Regions from separate parts of the Sphingomonas sp. M1A8_2b genome, predicted to be linked through region 1. Evidence: predicted binding sites of a transcription regulator. Region 1 holds the regulator's gene; the other holds the start of a gene.

Region 1 (7,421 bases):
TGGTCGACGTCGGCGGCAAGGCGGTCACCGCCCGCGAAGCCGTCGCCACGGGTCGCATCACCATGTCCCGCGAGGCCGCAGCGGCGATCGGCGCCGGCACCGCGAAAAAAGGCGACGTCCTGGCCGTCGCGCGCGTCGCGGGCATCATGGCCGCCAAGCGCACCAGCGACCTGATCCCGCTCTGCCACCCGCTGCCGCTGACCAAGGTCGAGATCGACCTGGTCGTCGACGAAACCGGCGTGACCGCCACCGCCACCGCCTCGACCGAAGGCAAGACCGGCGTCGAGATGGAGGCGCTGACGGCGGCCACCGTAACGCTCCTGACGATCTACGACATGGCCAAGGCGATCGACAAGACGATGGTCCTCTCGGACATCCGCGTCCTGGCCAAGTCAGGCGGCAAATCCGGAAACTGGACCGCCTGAAACCCTCTACCCAAAGGGGAGAGGGAAAGACGCCAAAGGCGGCGAGGGTGAGGGCAGGCCGATCAACGCACCGCTAGCCGAACCTACCGCCGATCCCCGAAATCCGAGTCGTCGATCGTCCAGTCGTGATTCTCCACGATCGTCGACTCCACCGGCCGTCCCGCCGCATCGAGCGACGGATCATACCGAAACCGCTGCTCGATCAACCGGCACGTCAGGCTGTCCAGCACGCCGCTCCCGCTCGACCGCGTCACCCGGCAATGCGACACCCGGCCGCTCACCTCGACGGTGTAGCGTACCGAGACGATCCCGCGGATCCCCGTCTCCGGCGCCTCGCTGGGATAGTCCGAATCCTTCAACCGCCCCTTACGCCACCGCGGCGGCGTCTCCTCACCCCCGCCGCCATCGCCGTCGCCATATCCGCCACTCCCGGTGCCATTGCCGATCCCCCCACTCCCGCTCCCCGGCCCGCGCACGTCGGAAGCCCCGGCAGTCGCCTGCGCGCCAACTCCCGCCTTCTCCGCAACGATCACCGGCGGCGGCACGACGATCGGCACCACCGGCGGCGGCGCGACCACCTCCGTAGCCTTCGACTTCAGGTTCGGCGGCGACGCGGCCCCCTGCGGCTTGCGACTGGGCGAAGGCCTCGGTTTCACCTTCTCGACCGGCGGTGGAGGGGGAGGCGGCGCCACTCCGAACACCTTCAACGCCTCGCCAACGGCTGCCGGCATCGGCACCGCCAACCCATAGATCAGCGCATACCCGAGCAACCCTGGAACCAGAACCGCGCCGATCACGGCGGCGATCCGGTCTTTCTTCGGCGGCTGGATAGCGATCATCACGTTGATATGGTGCCCTTTAATCGGCAATAAAGCGCCCGCGACGATGAACAGGCGCTGGCTGGGAATAAAGGCGTCTGCCAGCGACCGTCAGCCAAGGCGGTCTCGCCATCCCCCCGGCATCGAACGCCACCCCGACGAAGGCCGGAGAGGTGCACTGCCGGCATAGCGTAGGAGCCGGGCCGGCTCAGACGTCTCAATCCGCTCTCCCAACCGTCATTCCCGCGGAGGCGGGAACCCAGACTAGCTTGACGATAGAGTCGCGACCCTGAAAAATCCGCGTTGCAGCCTCCACAGGGCGGACATCCGAAAAAGATCCAAACGACCTCCGATCACTTACAGAACCGAGCTGCTCCTCAGTTCGCCGTTCTCCCGCGCAAGCGGGAGCCCAGGGTCAAAGACGATACGCCCCGAGAAGATTCCGGGACCCAGTTGCGAAGCCCCACCCCCACAAGTCTCAGCGAGACGATCCACCGCGATGCGCCACCCGCGGCGAAACCGCAGGATCAGACGCGAAATCTCCTCGAGCGGACTTCCCTCGGCAAACGCTTGCCACAAATTTTTCCATCAGCCCCGAACTGCGAAGCGCGGGCAGATAGGCCGCCGCTTCACAGGAGGCACGGCTGCGGTCGATCCCGTCGCACTGGGCGATACCACCGTCGGCATCGCGGGGCAGCGCGCGATCCAGTCGGTGTCGATCCCGCGCGACCAAGCTTGTCCTGAAGTCGTCCAGCCGCTGAAGCCGGCCGGCGGGGGTGGTCCGAGCGTCATCCAAGCCGGCACAGGCATGGGATCTTTTGGCTGGCGGAAGCGGCTGTTGCCCCGCGCTCAGCAGCAAAGCCATCACGAACAGCATCGGCACCTCCTTCGCAGTCCCGGCATCGTATCACGCACCGACGTGTCCCGAAACGCCCCGCAAGGGAAGAAGCGGCCTGTGCCGATAAGCAAGGACAGGGATTTCAGCAGACGGTGTCGAGCCCTCTCAATGCCACAGTCGGTGACCGTGAATACTCCCGACGTCGCCCGATATCACGCGCCAAACTGCGACCGATAGCCGCACCCCGAACATCGATCTGTCCTACGCGCGCAACCCATGGCAAAGCGGCAGCCATGCCCACCAACCCCCAACTCCCGCCGCTCCGCCCATGCCCAAAGCCGCGCGCGCAACACCGCTCCCAGCGTCTGCACTTTCTGCACTTCACTCGCCAAACCCACGCAAATCCGGGGTTTCCCGCATGACCGATCTTCTCCCCGTCGCCGACGCACAGACCCGCCTGTTCGCCATGGCCCCGCGCGTCGGCCACGAAACCGTGCCGCTTCGCGACGCCGCCGGCCGCTGGGCCGCAGCCGATATCCTCGCCCGCCGCACGCAGCCGGCCGCCGACCTTTCCGCGATGGACGGCTACGCGATCCGCTTCGCCGACCTCCCCGGCCCGTGGACAGTCATCGGCGAGAGCGCCGCGGGCCGTCCCTTCGCCGGCACGGTCGGCCCAGCCGAAGCCACCCGCATCTTCACCGGCGCGGCAATGCCCGAGGGTGCCGACACGGTCATGGTCCAGGAAGAAGCCGAGCGCGACGGAGACACGCTGATCCTCGCCGGCGAAGGACCGCCGACCTTCGGCCGCAACACCCGCCGCAAGGGCCTCGACTTCACCACCGGCAGCCGGCTGATCGCGGTCGGCGATCGCCTCACCCCGGCGCGGATCGCCGTCGCCGCGACCGGTGGCCACGGCAGCCTGACCGTCAACCGCCGCGTCCGCGTCGCGGTGGCCGCGACCGGAGACGAACTCGTCCCCCCCGGCTCGACCGCCGACGGCGTCGCGCTGCCTGAATCGAACGGCGTCATGCTCGCCGCGATGCTCGCCGACCTGCCCGTCGACGTCATCGATCTCGGCATCCTTCCCGACCGGCTCGACGTACTGCGCGACGCCTTCGCCAGCGTCGCGGCCGACCTCCTCGTCACCACCGGCGGCGCCTCGGTCGGCGACCACGACCTCGTCCGGCCGGCGATCGAGGCGGCCGGCGGCGGAATCGATTTCTGGCGGATCGCACTGCGCCCCGGCAAGCCGATGATGGCCGGCCGGATCGGCGAGATGATGGTGCTCGGCCTGCCCGGCAACCCGGTCTCCGCGTTCGTCACCGCGACGCTATTCGTGAAGCCGGTCGTCGCGCACATGGCCGGTGCGCGCGACCCGCTACCGCAGGTCACGCACGCTCTGCTCGGCGAAGACCTGCCCGCCAACAACGCCCGTACCGACTATCTGCGCGCCGAACTCCGCGACGGCCGCGCCTATGCGTCGACGATCCAGGACAGTTCGATGCTGCTCACGCTGGCGCGCTCGACCTGCCTGATCGTCCGCGCGGGCAACGCGCCCGTGGCAAAGGCGGGCGAATCGGCGGAAATCCTTATCATTGGGTGATCTGGCCGCTTGACGGCGTTAATTATGTTCCATAGAAGTTCCTCGTCTGTTCCGGACGGAGAACCGCCATGCTCACGCGCAAGCAGCACGAACTCGTCTGCTTCATCAACGATCGACTCAACGATACCGGCGTCTCGCCGTCGTTCGAGGAGATGAAGGACGCGCTCGACCTCAAGTCGAAGTCGGGCGTCCACCGTCTGATCAGCGCGCTCGAGGAGCGCAATTTCATCCGCCGCCTGCCGAACCGCGCGCGCGCACTCGAGGTGCTGCGGATGCCCGAACGTCCGGAAAAGAAGGCGCCCTCGAAGGCATCGAACGTGAAGTCGGCACCCGTGCCCGCCGCGCCGCAGCCAGCGAACGACGTCATCGAGATCCCGCTGCACGGCCGCATCGCCGCCGGCGTCCCGATCGAAGCATTCGAAGGCAGCACGATGCTAGCCGTCCCCGCTGCTTTGCTCGGTTCCGGCGAACACTATGCGCTCGAAGTCTCCGGTGACTCGATGGTCGAAGCCGGCATCCTCGATGGCGACTACGCGCTGATCCGCCGCACCGAAACCGCCCGCGACGGCGAGATCGTCGTGGCGCTGATCGAGGACAGCGAAGCCACGCTCAAATACTTCCGCCGCGAAGGTGCGATGGTCCGCCTCGACCCGGCAAACCGCGCCTACGACCCGCAACGCTACGCCCCCGCCCAAGTCCGCGTGCAGGGCAAACTCTCCGGCATCTTCCGCCGCTACGACTGAGCCGCCGCCTGCTCTGCGCCGTCGAAAGAATTGGTTCGCGCGGAGACGCGGAGGTGTTTCGATTGGGGAGAACTTGCGGTTTAAAACGACTGCGGAGAGACGACCGGACAGTATTCAACCTGGTCCGGTTCGTCGGCTAAGAAACTGCTCCGCGTGAAATTTATCGGCCGGACAGCGCGCGCGTTGGATGGTGATTTGGATCACGCGAAGGCGCAAAGGCGCGAAGATGTCGCATTTGGGGGAGCGTCTATCCGTCCTAGTACCGACCTCAGCTGATCGTTCATGAAAGGCGTACGGGTCTCCCGAATTACACCTTCTTCGCGCCATTGCGCCTTCGCACTACCATTCTACCTCTGCGAAACCCGGTTGGCTCGAAGGCCCGATGCCGCGTCGTCGAACCGGACATGTCGTGGCGCGAACGAATGCACGGCGCGGTTGAGCAGAGGCGGATCGCGCCACGGATGGCGATCGCCTGCAGTCAGTATCGTGACGACCGTCCCGGTCCCCAGGGTCAGCGCGATTCCACCCGTCCGATGCAGAACGCGTCGATCGAGCTTCAGCCACCGCGGTACGCAGCGCTTCGGCAGACCGCGTTCGCTGACGACGACGTCGGCGCTGCGACAGGCTTCAACGAACTCGGCAATCGGGACCATATAGGCGCTGCGGGTCGCGAGGATCCGCCACATCCGTCCGCGCGCGGCAATATCGGTGACGCAAAGATCACGACTACACCGTGCATCGGGCTGGTCGGCCAGCAGCAGCGGCTCGCCGTCGACCCCGCCATTCTCGGCAAGCGTATCCCGCGTATAATCCCCCGCCCGGTCCCGCAGCATCGAGAGACCCGCGGCGGTCCGGACCGCGACATGCCGGCCATCGCCCGTCACCAAAATATCCGGCGGCGGTGTGGTCAGCGCCCACGCTGCCCCGATCATCAGCGGCACCACGCCCATCCGCCGCAACCTGGTCCGCCACAACGCGATCCAGATCCCCCCGATCGCCATCAGCGCGAATGCCGCGGTCGGCATCGCCGGCAGCGACCGCACCGATCCGGGCGCGCCCGCCACGGTGTGCGCAAGCCAGAGCAGCGCTTCGAGCGATCGCTGGACCAGCCACCAGAGGGGTGCACCGAGGCCCCCCACGTCCAGCAGCAACGCCAGAGCCTCCAGCGGCATGACGACGAACGTCGTCAGCGGGATCGCGATGATATTGGCAAACGCGCCGTACACGCCGGCTCTGTGGAAATGATAGACCGCGATCGGCATGAGCGCGAACTCGACGAGCAGTCCGGTAAGCAGCAGCGACGCCACGCCCCGTGCGAGACGGCGTGCTCGCCCCTCCTCGTGCGGTCCGAAGAACGCGCGGATCACCGGATGTTCGTGCAGCGCCATGATGGCGGTGATCGCCGCGAATGATAGCTGGAAGCTCGGCCCTGCTGCGGATTCGGGCAGGACCAGCATGACGCACGCCGCCCCCGCCGCCACGAGCCGCAAGGTCATCGCCTCGCGCCCCATCGCCAGCGCGGCCAGCACGAGCAAAGCGGCGACGCACGACCGGATCGTCGGCACCTGGCTGCCGGTCAGCAGCGTGTAGCCGATCGCCGCCGCTGCCCCCGCCAGTGCTGCGATCAACGGCAGGCGCGCGTGCAAAGCCAGCCACGGGCTGAGCGCCAGCAGACGCAACACGATCAGCATCGTCGCCGCCACCGCCGCAGTGATGTGCAATCCGCTCACCGACAGCAGATGCGCGAGCCCCGCCCGGCGCATCGCCTCCGAATCCTCCTCGCTGATCGCACCGACGTCGCCCGTCGCGAGCGCCGCAGCGATACCGCCCGCGCTGCCGTCCAGTCGCGAGACGATGTGGTGCGAAAGCGCGACGCGGATGCCGGCGCCCGATTCGCTCGGCGTCGTCACGACTACCGGTGCGAAGCCGCGTCCCGTCGCCCCGATCCCGCCGAACCATGCGACGCGCGCAAAGTCGTAGGCGCCCGGCACCGCGGGGAGCGGCGGCGGCATCAGCCGTGCCCGCAACTGGATGACCGCCCCCGTCCCCAGCAGCTTCGGCGCATCCGCTTCCGCCAGATTGACTCGGACGCGGAACGGCAAGGCGACCGGCTGCCCGTCGGTTCCCCCCCCCTTCTCAACCGGCAATACCGTCAGCCGAACCAGCTTCCGCGCCACCAGCGGCTCGATCGCCTCGACCCTCGCCGAGAAACTTGCGATCGTCGGACCGCCCAGAACCGGCCGCACCACCCATTCCGACCGCACCCAGATCAACCCCAGCCCCAATGCGATGGTCAGCAACCCGATCGCCAGCGCGCGTGCCGCACGCCCGCCCTGCCCCACGGCGAGGCACGCCAGCCCACTCGCCACCAACAGTAGCATCGTCATGCACCACGCCGCCGGGTCCGGCAGCGCGAACCAAAGCGCGATTCCGCCGCCCAGCATTACCGGCAGCCACAGCACCAGCTGGTCTCGCTCCGCCTCCAGCCAGCGTTCCACGGCAAGCCCGACGACGGCCCCCGATCGCGGCACGCCCATTTGTCGCCGCCAAGGACGCATGCTAGGGGCGGCGACGGCTGTCATGGCCATCGTTTCTCCATTGTTTCATCAGTCTGGGAGCACCCGCGGTTGGGCGCAATATCTGATACGGGCACCGCCAATGCGGCCGCACCCGTGGTTACCCGTTTCGCTCCGTCGCCGACGGGGTTCCTGCATCTCGGCGGCGCGCGCACCGCGCTGTTCAACTGGCTGTTCGCAAAGGCGAACGGGGGTAAATTCCTGCTGCGGATCGAGGATACCGACCGAGTCCGTTCGACCCAGCCGGCGATCGACGCGATCATCGACGGGATGCGCTGGCTCGGGCTCGACTGGGACGGCGACGTCGTCATGCAGTTCGCCGGCGCCGAGCGCCACGCGCAGGTCGCACACGAAATGGTCGCGAGCGGCCACGCCTATCGCTGCTACATGACCAACGACGAGATCGCGGCGATGCGGG
Region 2 (7,421 bases), on a different contig from region 1:
GGCGGTGGCACGAGCGCGGGTACCAGCCGCGCCGAGTCCGCCGGATCGATCCCCGGCCGCGGCCCCGCCGGTATCACCTCTTCCCCGCGCATCGCCCGCCCGGCCCGTTGCACCGCCTCGATCACGCGCGGATACACCCCGCACCGGCACAGGTTGGTGATCTGTTCGCGGATCGCATCCTCGCTCGGGTCGGCATTCCGCTTCAGCAACGCCGCCGCCGCCATGATCATCCCCGGGATGCAGAACCCGCATTGCGGCACCGCCTCCGCGATGAAGGCCAGTTGCACCGGATGATTGCGCTCGCGTGAGAGCCCCTCGATCGTCGTGACGTACGCGCCCTCGATCGAGCCGATCGGCACCCGGCAACTCCGCATCGCGCGCCCATCGATATCGACCGTGCACGCGCCGCAATGGCCGGTGCCGCAGCCATATTTCGTCCCCGTCAGGTTCGACGCATCGCGCAACGCCCACAGCAGCGGGGTATCCTCGTCGAGCTTGTATTCGATCGGCTCGTTGTTGACGGTGAAGCGGCTCATGCCCGTCGTCCTAGCGCGCCGGGCAGGATCGCACCAACCGGCATTGCCACGCGCTGCCGCACCGGCTTATGTCGCGCGAATAATACCGCGAGAGGGCGCAACACGATGCACGTCGATACCAAATCCACCGCCTCAGCCGGCGGCGATGCCAGCCACGGCTACGATGCGCCCGACCTGCGCGTTTTCGTGTTCGCGCTGTTCTTCATCTTCGGCGGCATCACCTCGCTGAACGACATCATCATCCCCAAGATGAAGGAGCTGTTCACGCTCGACCACGCGACCGCGATGCTGGTCCAGTCGGCGTTCTTCCTCGCCTATGCGCTGTTCTCGATCCCCGCCGCCGCGATCGTCCGCAAAGCCGGCTACATGCGGACCGCGTCGATCGGGCTCGTGACGATGACCGCAGGCTGCCTGTTGTTCATCCCCGCCGCCGGGCAGGCGAGCTTCGGCATGTTCCTGTTCGCGCTGTTCGTGCTCGGCGCTGGCATCACCGTGGTGCAGGTCGTCGCCAACCCGCTGATCTCCGCGCTCGGCCATCCCAAGTCCGCGTCGAGCCGGCTGACCTTCGCGCAGGCGTTCAACTCGCTCGGTACGACCATCTTCCCGTATGTCGGCTCCGCGCTGATCCTCGGCGGGCTGGCGACCGTGGATTCTTCGACGCTCACCGGCGCCGCGCTCGACGCGTACCGCACGGAGTCGTCGCGGACGGTCGTGCACACCTATATTGGCCTCGCGATCGCGCTGTTGATCGTCGCCGCGGTCGTGTGGACCCGTCGCAACCGGCTCAACGAGGAGCAGGACCAGACCGGCAGCATCTTCCACGCGTTCACATTGCTCAAGCGTCCCCGCTTCGCGATGGGGACGGCGTGCATCTTCCTGTACGTCGGTGCCGAAGTCGCGGTCGGCTCGCTGATCGTCAATTACCTGATGCAGCCGAGCGTGATGGGCCTGAGCGACGTCGCGGCGGGCAAGCATGTGCCGTTCTACTGGGGCGGCGCGCTGGTCGGCCGGTTCATCGGCGCCTATGTGCTGAACAAGGTGTCGCCGGGCAAGGTCCTCGCCGGCGTCGCAACGGGCACGCTGGCGCTGATCCTGATCTCGGCAAATACCGAGGGCGCTTTGTCGGGCTGGGCGCTGCTGGCGATCGGCCTGATGAACGCGGTGATGTTCCCGACGATCTTCTCGCTGGCTTCCGAGGGTCTCGGCAAGCGTGCGGCGGAGGGCTCGGGCGTCATCGCCACGGCGATCGTCGGCGGTGCGATCATCCCGTATCTGACGGGGATGCTCGCGGACAAGTCGGGCAGCCTGCACTTTGCGCTGCTGCTCCCGGCGATCTGCTACGCGTTGATCCTGGCGTACGGGTTGTATGCGCGGAAGCCGGTGGCGGAGGTCGCGGCCTAACCCACTCCGTCATCCTGGGCTCGACCCAGGATCCAGAGCCACAAACGTTCGCGCTAGTGGCTCTGGATCCTGACTTTCGTCAGGATGACGATCGGGGCAGCATCGGTGCCGCCCGCCCGGTCGCGAGGTCGGCATCCGAAAACCGGATCGGCGTACGCAGCCCCGGCACCAAAGACCCATCCGGCCGCGCCACGTCGATCGCCATCCCCCGCGCGATCACCTGCGGATCGTCGAAAGCCTGGGCGACAGTATTGATCGGCCCGGCCGGAACCCCGACCGCCCCCAGCCGCGCCAGCAACTCGAGCTTAGGCACCAGAGACGTCGCCGCCTCGATCCCTGCGAACAATACGTCCTTGAACGCCAGCCTTCCGGCATTGGTCGCGAACCGCGGATCGTCGCGCATCTCGGGCAAACCCAGCGCGTCGCAGAACCGCCCGAACTGCCCGTCATTCCCGACTGCGAGGATGAACCACCCATCGGCGCACGGAAACACCGCATACGGACACACATTCATATGCGCATTCCCGACCCGCGTCGGCGACACGCCGCTCGCAAACCAGTTCATCGCCTGGTTCGCCAGCACCCCGGTCATCGTATCGAGCAACGCCATGTCGATTTGCTGACCCCGGCCGGTGCGCTCACGCATCGCCAGCGCCGCCTGGATCGCGATCACCGAATACAGCCCGGTCATGATGTCCGCGAAGGCAACGCCGATCTTCAGCGGCGCGCCATCCGGCTCGCCGGTCAGGTCCATGATTCCGCTCATCCCCTGGACGATGAAGTCGTAGCCCGCGCGAGGAGCGTAGGGCCCGTCCTGCCCGAACCCGGTGATCGAGCAATAGACGAGACGCGGATTGATCGCGGCGAGCGCGGCGTAGTCGAGCCCGTATTTGGCCAGCCCGCCGACCTTGAAGTTCTCGATCACGACGTCCGCGTCGGCGATCAGGTCGCGGACGACGGCTTGTCCTTCCGGCGTGGTAAAGTCGGCAACGACCGATCGCTTTCCTCGGTTGGCAGCATGAAAATACGCGGCGTCACGCGTGCCGTCGGGGTTGTCGATGAACGGCGGGCCCCAGGTGCGCGTATCGTCGCCAGCCGGGCTCTCGATCTTGACCACGTCGGCACCGAGATCGGCGAGAACCTGCCCGGCCCACGGCCCTGCAAGAATCCGCGCGAGTTCGACCACCTTCAAGCCGGCGAGGGGGGAGGGTTTGCTTTCCACGTTAGAACACCACCCCGGCGAAGGCCGGGGCCCAATTGGAAAGGTCGGAGGCACAACGCGCAGCGTCAGCCAATACGCTTTCCCCAATTGGGCCCCGGCCTTCGCCGGGGTGGTAGGACGTGGGGGTTGAACTCAAAACGCAGCGATACCCGTGATCGCGCGCCCGAGAATCAACGCATGTACGTCATGTGCGCCCTCGTACGTGTTGACCGTCTCCAGATTCATCAGGTGGCGCATCACCTGATACTCCCCCGAAATGCCGTTACCGCCGTGCATGTCGCGAGACATCCGCGCGATATCGAGCGCCTTGCCGACGTTGTTCCGCTTCACGATCGAGACCATCTCCGGCGCGAACCGCCCCTCGTCCATCAACCGCCCGACGCGCAGCGACGCCTGCAACCCGAGCGCGATCTCGGTCTCCATATCCGCCAGCTTCTTCTGGAAAAGCTGCCGCCCCGCCAAAGGCGTCCCGAACTGGTTCCGGTCCAGCCCATATTGCCGCGCCGCGTGGAAACAGAATTCCGCCGCGCCCAGCGCTCCCCAGGAAATCCCGTACCGCGCGCGATTGAGGCAGCCGAACGGCCCCTTCAGCCCCTGCACGTCGGGGAGCAGCGCGTCGTCACCGACCTCGACCTCGTCCATCATCACCATGCCCGTGATCGACGCGCGGAGCGACAGCTTGCCCTCGATCTTCGGCGTCTCCAGCCCCTTCATCCCGCGCTCGAGGATGAAGCCGCGGATGCCGCCGCCATGCTCGTCGGACTTCGCCCAGATCACGAACACGTCGGCGATCGGCGAGTTCGAAATCCACGTCTTCGCGCCCGAGATCACATAGCCGTTGGCCGTCTTTTTCGCCCGCGTCGTCATCCCGCCAGGATCCGACCCCGCATCCGGTTCGGTCAGCCCGAAACAGCCGATCCATTCGCCGGTCGCGAGCTTGGGCAGGTATTTCCGCTTCTGCTCCTCGGACCCGAACGCATTGATCGGGTACATCACGAGGCTCGACTGCACCGACATCATCGAGCGATAGCCTGAGTCGATCCGCTCCACCTCGCGCGCGACCAGCCCGTAGGCGACATAGGATGCGCCGACGCCGCCATATTCCTCGGGGATGGTCGGCCCGAGCAACCCCAGCGCGCCCATCTCGCGGAAAATCGCGGGATCGGTATGCTCGTGCTGGAACGCGTCGATGATCCGCGGCGCGAGCTTGTCGTCGGCATAGGCCTTCGCGCTGTCGCGGATCATGCGTTCGTCTTCGCTCAACTGGTCATCGAGCAAAAACGGATCCGCCCAGTCGAACTTGCCCATCCCGGCCATCGTCATCTCCTTCGTTGACCGCCGACTTCGTGGTTCGGCCAGCGAAAGTCCAGCCCTCTCGAACGGTTTACGCGTCGATCAGCGTCAGCACCGCGATCGTCACATGCTCGCGGCCGCCGATCGTCTCGATGCTGTCGACCACGAGATCCGCGACGAGATACCCGCGTATCGCGAACGTCGCGTCGGGCAGGCCGTCGATCCACTCTCGAAGACCGGGTACGGGGTCGGTGGCGATCGTCAGGCGGTGCTGCGTGCCGACGAACGTCGCGCTGGCCCAGGGCGTGCACGCGATCGACTCGACGTGCATCGTCACGCTCGCCGGCCTAGCCTGGCCCCGCAGCGCGCGGATCAGCAGCGTGCCGGCATCGGGGCCGCGCAGCGCGTCCATCTTCACGACCCGTCCGCCGCGATGAACGACTCGATCCGCGCCACCATCGGTTCGCGCGGCTGGCGGCCGCGGCGCAGGTCGTGGACCAGCCGCGGATCGCCGACCGCCAGCCGCCCGAACTTGCTCGTCGGCATGCCGGTCTGCCGCAGATATCGATCGATCTTCATGAGAACGGACATGGTCGCTCCTTTCGCGTTCCGGCCCGGGTCCCGACCCAAGTCCGTGGTCTGTGTTCCTGATCTGTTCCGGCAAATCCTACTTGTCTAGGAAATTTCCTACGCTACGGTCGGGCGATGGCGAAAATCGCATCCGATCCCGATCCGAGGGCCGCGCTGGCGACGCTGGCGGCGGCGCGTGGCGACAGTCTGGCGGCGCTGTCAGCGATGCTCGGGCGCAACCCGGCCTATCTCCAGCAATATGTCCGTCGCGGATCGCCCAGGCTTTTGGGGGAGCGCGACCGGCGGTTGCTGTCCGAGTATCTCGGGGTAAGCGAAGCCGTGCTCGGCGCGCCGCCGGAGCGCGCGGCGGGGTTCCGCGTTCCGAAGCTAGACGTCGTGGCCTCGGCGGGGCCCGGCGCGCTGGTCGACGGCGAGATCGCGCTTGGCACCGACACGCTTGATCCCGGCCTCGCGCGCCGGCTGGGGCTGAAGGAGGGGCAGGCGGCGATCATCCGCGTCCGCGGTACGTCGATGGAGCCGGGGCTGTTCGACGGCGATCACATCGTGATCGACACCGCGAACCGGACGCCGCGCGCGCGGGGCGGCGTCTACGTGATCCGGATCGACGACGCGGTGATGGTGAAGCGCGTAACGCTGGCCGGCGGGACGCTGGTGGCGACGAGCGACAATCCGGGGGCAGGGCCGATCCCGGACGGACCGATCGCAGTGATCGGCCGCGTCGTCTGGCAGATGCGCGAGCCGCGATAGGGAAGTGCCAAGTAATCCAGTCGTTGGCGCGTTCGCCTGACCCCATCAACTCCGACCCAAGCCGGTCGCGCTGGATGCGCCTACACCAGACCCCATACCTCGTCGTCATCCCCGCGGAGGCGGGGACCCATATGCTCAAAGGTTATCGAATAGATTGCGAGGTTTGCCCATATGGGTTCCCGCCTCCGCAAGAATGACTGCTCGATGCTTGCGGAACCCTATCGCCGGTCCCGCAGCCACACCAACACCGCCGCCACGACCCCGACCCCGGTCCCGATCAGGAACCCCGGCGTCGCCTGACCGATCGCAAAGCCGACCCCCGCGCCGCCCAGCATGCCCAGCGCGACGAGGAACCCACCCGCGGCGCTCGGGTCTTTGTGCGGGGGGACGGTATCGCGGGAGGTGGGATCGGCCATCGTGCTGTCCTGCCACGCGACGCGGCGCGATGCCACCCTAGCTGGTTGCCGCGACGCCCGGACGAAACGTGGCGCAAATGCGGCGTTAGATACTGTTCCGCAACGACAAGCCCGGCTAGGAGCCGGTGATGCTGTCCCGCGTCGGGCGAGCCGGGCCGGCCGCCGCCTTTTTCGTTCTGACGATCTCGGGTGCCACGGCCCAAAGCGCACCCGCGCCCGGATCTGCGCCCGCACCCTCGGCCACTGGGCAAGCAAAGGCGCCCGCATCGTCCAACCCCGCGCCCGATACGCCGATGTCGCTCGACCCCAATTCGCCGCTCGCCGCGCTCCCGGATATCGGTGTCGGCTGGCCCGATCTCGCGGCGACACCCGACGATCCCGCGACCACGATCGCGGTCACCGACGCCAATGCGGAGACGCGCTACACGTGGCGGATCGACGGAATCGACGCGATCGACACGACGCTGTTGCGGCAACGGTTCGCTCAGCTCTCGACGCTCGACGCGAACGACGGGCAGCCCGCCAACGCCGCGCAACTCGATCGCCGCGCGCGCGAGGATGCCGACCTGCTCAACAGCCTGCTCCGCGCGGAAGGCTATTACGATGCCAACGTCGTCACCCGCATCGAGCCCGGCGCAAAGCCGATGGTCGTGCTGTCGGCGACCCCCGGCACGCTCTACAAGTTCAAGGGCGTGACGATCGACGGCATCGCTGCGGCCGGCGGCAAGGCGCCGGGGCTGACGACCGCATTCGGCGTGAAGCCCGATGACCCCGTCAATTCGGATGCGATCGTCGCGGGGCAGGCCAAGCTGACGACGCAGATCGGCCGCGAAGGCTTCCCGTTCGCCAAGGTCGGCGATCCGGCGATCGTCGTCGACCACGCCACCCGCACCGCGACGCTCGATCTGTCGGTGCAGCCCGGCGGCGCGCGCAAGTTCGGCAACATCGTCGCGCTGCCTGGCAACCGCGTGTTCGGCGCGGATCATGTCGCCGACATCGCGCGCTTCTCGCCCGGCGATCCCTATGACGCAGCCGAGCTCGACGATCTGCGCCGCGCGTTGATCCAGACCAGCCTCGTCTCCGCGGTCGACCTCAAGCCGGTGCAGGGGGCGACGCCCGATACCGTCGACGTCGCGGTGAAGCTCGACCCGGCACCGCCGCGCACCGTTGCGGGCGAGCTCGGCTACGGCACGGGCGAAGGCGCGCGCGCGGAAC

Evidence for each region. The regulator LexA, encoded in region 1, represses DNA repair genes until DNA is damaged. The targets are predictions, from matches to a motif close to GTTCCNCNCTTGTTCT.
Region 2: a site for LexA is predicted at 5,096-5,111, ahead of ACLBWL_RS14740 (S24 family peptidase). Genes of this name have one in related genera too.

Annotation. Positions count from the first base shown of each region.
Region 1 is NZ_JBKFAH010000002.1:388,463-395,883, reverse strand. Features, by position in the region: gene moaC (cyclic pyranopterin monophosphate synthase MoaC) at 1-425, shown strand, start outside; gene ACLBWL_RS10230 (energy transducer TonB) at 509-1,264, opposite strand; gene ACLBWL_RS10225 (hypothetical protein) at 1,722-2,120, opposite strand; gene ACLBWL_RS10220 (molybdopterin molybdotransferase MoeA) at 2,500-3,684, shown strand; gene lexA (transcriptional repressor LexA) at 3,753-4,427, shown strand; gene ACLBWL_RS10210 (ComEC/Rec2 family competence protein) at 4,775-6,964, opposite strand; gene gltX (glutamate--tRNA ligase) at 7,055-7,421, shown strand, end outside.
Region 2 is NZ_JBKFAH010000003.1:503,837-511,257, forward strand. Features, by position in the region: gene ACLBWL_RS14710 ((2Fe-2S)-binding protein) at 1-536, opposite strand, end outside; gene ACLBWL_RS14715 (sugar MFS transporter) at 642-1,937, shown strand; gene ACLBWL_RS14720 (CaiB/BaiF CoA transferase family protein) at 2,017-3,159, opposite strand; gene ACLBWL_RS14725 (acyl-CoA dehydrogenase) at 3,292-4,476, opposite strand; gene ACLBWL_RS14730 (hypothetical protein) at 4,544-4,870, opposite strand; gene ACLBWL_RS14735 (hypothetical protein) at 4,867-5,043, opposite strand; gene ACLBWL_RS14740 (S24 family peptidase) at 5,158-5,790, shown strand; gene ACLBWL_RS14745 (hypothetical protein) at 6,009-6,242, opposite strand; gene ACLBWL_RS14750 (autotransporter assembly complex protein TamA) at 6,335-7,421, shown strand, end outside.